2 regions of the Streptomyces sp. NPDC060035 genome follow, and region 1 is predicted to be linked to the other one. Evidence: predicted binding sites of a transcription regulator. Region 1 holds the regulator's gene; the other holds the start of a gene.
What was found. The regulator HrcA, encoded in region 1, represses chaperone genes, less so after heat shock. The targets are predictions, from matches to a motif close to TTNGCACTCNGNNNNNCNGAGTGCNAA.
Positions count from the first base shown of each region.

Region 2: the regulator HrcA is predicted to act here: its motif matches at 1,390-1,416, upstream of groL (chaperonin GroEL).

Region 1 is NZ_JBHWVO010000032.1:69,398-71,599, reverse strand. Features, by position in the region: gene ACFWBQ_RS33655 (MBL fold metallo-hydrolase) at 1-340, opposite strand, end outside; gene hrcA (heat-inducible transcriptional repressor HrcA) at 506-1,522, shown strand; gene dnaJ (molecular chaperone DnaJ) at 1,523-2,202, shown strand, end outside.
Region 2 is NZ_JBHWVO010000010.1:163,691-165,892, reverse strand. Features, by position in the region: gene groL (chaperonin GroEL) at 1-1,227, opposite strand, end outside; gene ACFWBQ_RS18325 (cold-shock protein) at 1,539-1,745, opposite strand; gene ACFWBQ_RS18320 (MoaD/ThiS family protein) at 2,170-2,202, opposite strand, start outside.

The sequences.
Region 1 (2,202 bases):
CGTGACGCACCGCGTCCGCGCGAAGCTCCTCCGCGCAGCGCCCCAGCAGCTCCTTCGTGCCGACCGCCCCGTAGACCTCCGCCCCGGCGAAGGCCGCGGTGCCGAGGACATGGTCGAAATGCGGGTGGCTCAGTGCGATATGCGTCACCCTCCGGCCGAGCAGCCCCTCGGCCCGGTTCCGCAGTTCGGCGCCCTCCCGGAGCGTCGAGCCGGTGTCGTAGAGCAGTGCGCCCTCCGTCCCGGCGACCAGTGCGGCCGTCGCGTCCCAGACGGGAAGGCGCCGGCGCCCCGTAACGTTGCCCAACCGCTCCCAGCCGTACTCTTCCCAAGAGGCGTCCATGCAACGACGCTATCGGCAACGACCTGCGCAGTCCCGCGACGGCGTGGCCGGTCGGCCTTGCCCTCGGCCCACCCCGCCCCCGTACACTGACCGGGGGGATTGCTGGCACTCGAAAGCGCAGAGTGCCAGGCAGACACCGGAGAACCACAGCTGGAGGTGTGCGCGATGCTCAGCGAACGCAGACTCGAAGTGCTGCGCGCCATCGTCCAGGACTATGTCGGCACCGAGGAGCCCGTCGGCTCCAAGGCGCTCACCGAGCGGCACAAGCTCGGGGTCTCCCCGGCCACCGTCCGCAACGACATGGCGGTGCTGGAGGACGAGGGCTTCATCGCCCAGCCGCACACCAGTGCGGGGCGCATCCCGACGGACAAGGGGTACCGGCTCTTCGTCGACAAGCTCGCGGGCGTCAAGCCCCTGTCGTCACCGGAGCGCCGGGCGATTCAGAACTTCCTCGCCGGAGCGGTCGACCTCGACGACGTCGTGGGCCGGACCGTGCGGCTGCTCGCGCAGCTGACCCGGCAGGTCGCCGTCGTGCAGTACCCCTCACTGACCCGCTCGACGGTGCGGCACGTCGAACTGCTGGCGCTCGCCCCCGCCCGGCTGATGCTCGTACTGATCACGGACACGGGCCGGGTCGAACAGCGTATGATCGACTGCCCTGCTCCGTTCGGTGAGACCTCTCTCGCCGATCTGCGGGCCCGGCTCAACAGCCGGGTCGTGGGACGCCGCTTCGCGGACGTTCCGCAACTGGTGCAGGACCTGCCGGAGTCCTTCGAGAACGAGGACAGGGGCACCGTCTCGACGGTGCTCTCCGTACTTCTCGAAACTCTGGTCGAAGAGACGGAGGAGCGGCTGATGATCGGCGGCACCTCCAACCTCACCCGCTTCGGGCACGACTTCCCCGTAATGATCCGGCCGGTGCTGGAGGCATTGGAGGAACAGGTCGTGCTGCTGAAGCTGCTCGGTGAGGCCAAGGACTCGGGCATGACCGTACGTATCGGGCACGAGAACGCCCACGAGGGCCTCAACTCCACGTCCGTCGTCGCGGTCGGCTACGGTTCGGGCGACGAGGCAGTCGCCAAACTCGGCGTGGTCGGACCGACCCGCATGGACTACCCCGGAACGATGGGAGCGGTACGCGCAGTGGCACGTTACGTCGGACAGATCCTGGCGGAGTCGTAAGTGGCCACGGACTACTACGCCGTACTCGGCGTGCGCCGCGACGCATCTCAGGACGAGATCAAGAAGGCATTCCGCAGGCTCGCCCGCGAGCTGCACCCGGATGTCAACCCGGATCCGAAGACCCAGGAGCGGTTCAAGGAGATCAACGCCGCTTACGAGGTGCTGTCGGACCCGCAGAAGAAGCAGGTCTACGACCTCGGTGGCGACCCGCTGTCCGCTTCCGGAGGCGGTGGCGCGGGCGGTTTCGGACAGGGCGGCTTCGGCAACTTCTCCGACATCATGGATGCGTTCTTCGGCACGGCGTCGCAGCGTGGACCCCGTTCCCGCACCCGGCGCGGCCAGGACGCGATGATCCGGCTGGAGATCGACCTCTCCGAGGCGGCCTTCGGTACGACCAAGGACATCCAGGTCGACACGGCGGTCGTCTGTACGACCTGCAGCGGTGAGGGAGCCGCACCCGGCACCTCCGCCCAGACCTGCGACATGTGCCGCGGCCGTGGCGAGGTCTCGCAGGTCACCCGGTCCTTCCTGGGCCAGGTCATGACTTCGCGGCCCTGCCCGCAGTGCCAGGGCTTCGGTACGGTCGTGCCGACGCCGTGCCCCGAGTGCGCCGGTGACGGCCGCATCCGCTCGCGGCGCACCCTCACCGTGAAGATCCCGGCAGGTGTCGACAACGGCAC
Region 2 (2,202 bases), on a different contig from region 1:
GATGCCCTCCTCGACAGCGGCCTTGGCGTTGCGCACCGCGTCCTCGATGCGGTGCTTGCGCTCCTTGAGCTCCACCTCGGTGGCGGCGCCGGCCTTGATGACGGCCACGCCGCCGGCCAGCTTCGCGAGGCGCTCCTGGAGCTTCTCGCGGTCGTAGTCCGAGTCGGAGTTCTCGATCTCGGCACGGATCTGCTTGACGCGGCCCTGTACCTGGTCGCTGTCACCCGCTCCGTCGACGATCGTGGTCTCGTCCTTGGTGATGACGACCTTGCGGGCGCTGCCGAGCAGGTCGACGCCGGCGCTCTCGAGCTTGAGACCGACCTCCTCGGAGATGACGGTGCCACCGGTGAGGATGGCGATGTCGCCGAGCATGGCCTTGCGGCGGTCACCGAAGCCCGGAGCCTTGACGGCGACGGACTTGAAGGTGCCACGGATCTTGTTGACGACCAGGGTCGACAGAGCCTCGCCCTCGACATCCTCCGCGATGATCAGCAGCGGCTTACCCGACTGCATGACCTTCTCGAGCAGCGGAAGGAGGTCCTTCACGTTGCTGATCTTGGAGTTGACGATCAGGATGTACGGGTCGTCGAACGACGTCTCCATACGCTCCATGTCGGTCGCGAAGTACGCCGAGATGTAGCCCTTGTCGAAGCGCATACCCTCGGTGAGCTCGAGCTCCAGACCGAAGGTCTGGGACTCCTCGACGGTGATGACGCCTTCCTTGCCGACCTTGTCCATCGCCTCGGCGATCTTGGCGCCGATCTCGGTGTCGGCAGCGGAGATGGAGGCCGTCGAAGCGATCTGCTCCTTGGTCTCCACATCCTTCGCCTGCTCCAGCAGAGCGGCGGAGACGGCCTCGACGGCCTTCTCGATGCCACGCTTGAGAGCCATCGGGTTGGCACCCGCGGCGACGTTGCGCAGGCCCTCGCGGACGAGCGCCTGGGCGAGAACGGTTGCGGTGGTCGTACCGTCGCCGGCGACGTCGTCCGTCTTCTTGGCGACCTCCTTGACCAGCTCCGCACCGATCTTCTCGTACGGGTCCTCGAGCTCGATCTCCTTGGCGATGGAAACACCATCGTTGGTGATCGTGGGCGCGCCCCACTTCTTCTCGAGGACGACGTTTCGGCCCTTGGGGCCGAGGGTGACCTTGACGGCGTCGGCGAGCTGGTTCATCCCGCGCTCGAGACCGCGCCGTGCCTCCTCGTCGAACGCGATGATCTTGGCCATGTGAAGTGGTCCTCCCGGACAGGGGTGGATTTCTCCGGACCGAGAGGCGCCCGCGACGGACGGCCAGCGTGCTCAGCGGTTCCTTGCCCCACTGAGCCTGCGGGCCTCACCGGCCCGGTCCAAGTTCTGTCACTCTCACCTGGAGAGTGCTAACGCCAATGATTAGCACTCGACCCCTGCGAGTGCAAGCGTCCCCCTCCAAATGTGGACACCCACGAGGGGCCGCGCCGGACGCACGGAGGGCCCGTACCCCCTTTCGGAGGTACGGGCCCTGCGTGTGTGAGTAGTGTCGTTGGCCGACCGCGCCGAGCTCAGCCGACGGCGAGCTTGACCATGTCCGCCTGCGGCCCCTTCTGGCCCTGCGAGATTTCGAATTCAACTCGCTGACCCTCTTCGAGGGTGCGGTATCCGTCCATCTGGATCGCGCTGTAGTGGACGAAAACATCCGCACCACCGTCGACCGCGATGAAGCCGTACCCCTTCTCCGCGTTGAACCACTTGACGGTGCCCTGAGCCATGCCTAACTCCCCTATTACTGGCCCTTGCACAGGACCGCACTTCGCGGGCCCGGGTCAGAACTCACCCTCCGACAGGAGAGGGTGGCGTGCGCCGGAACGCGTCGACCGCGGCCGAATGTATCTGCCCAACTGCCCTCTGCAACAGGTCAATCGGACGAGAATTCTGGGCATGGCTGAACGCCCGGATAGGCAGAACTCGTGAGATTCCAGGGCAAGTCGGGCCTGACAAAGGCCACTTATGGCGCAATGGGTTCACGTACTTTGGCTGCTTCTTATCGCGACCGGGCGCATTCTCATATGCGGGCGGCACAGGCAGCGGAGGGGACTTCCCCAACTGTACCGCGCTCAACCATGCAGAATTGCCCCCTCCGCTTCTCTTGCGGAGGGGGCAATGGTGTTCACGCTGCGAAGTCGAACAGGACGGTCAGCCTCCGGCGACGGCCGGGATGATCGAGAT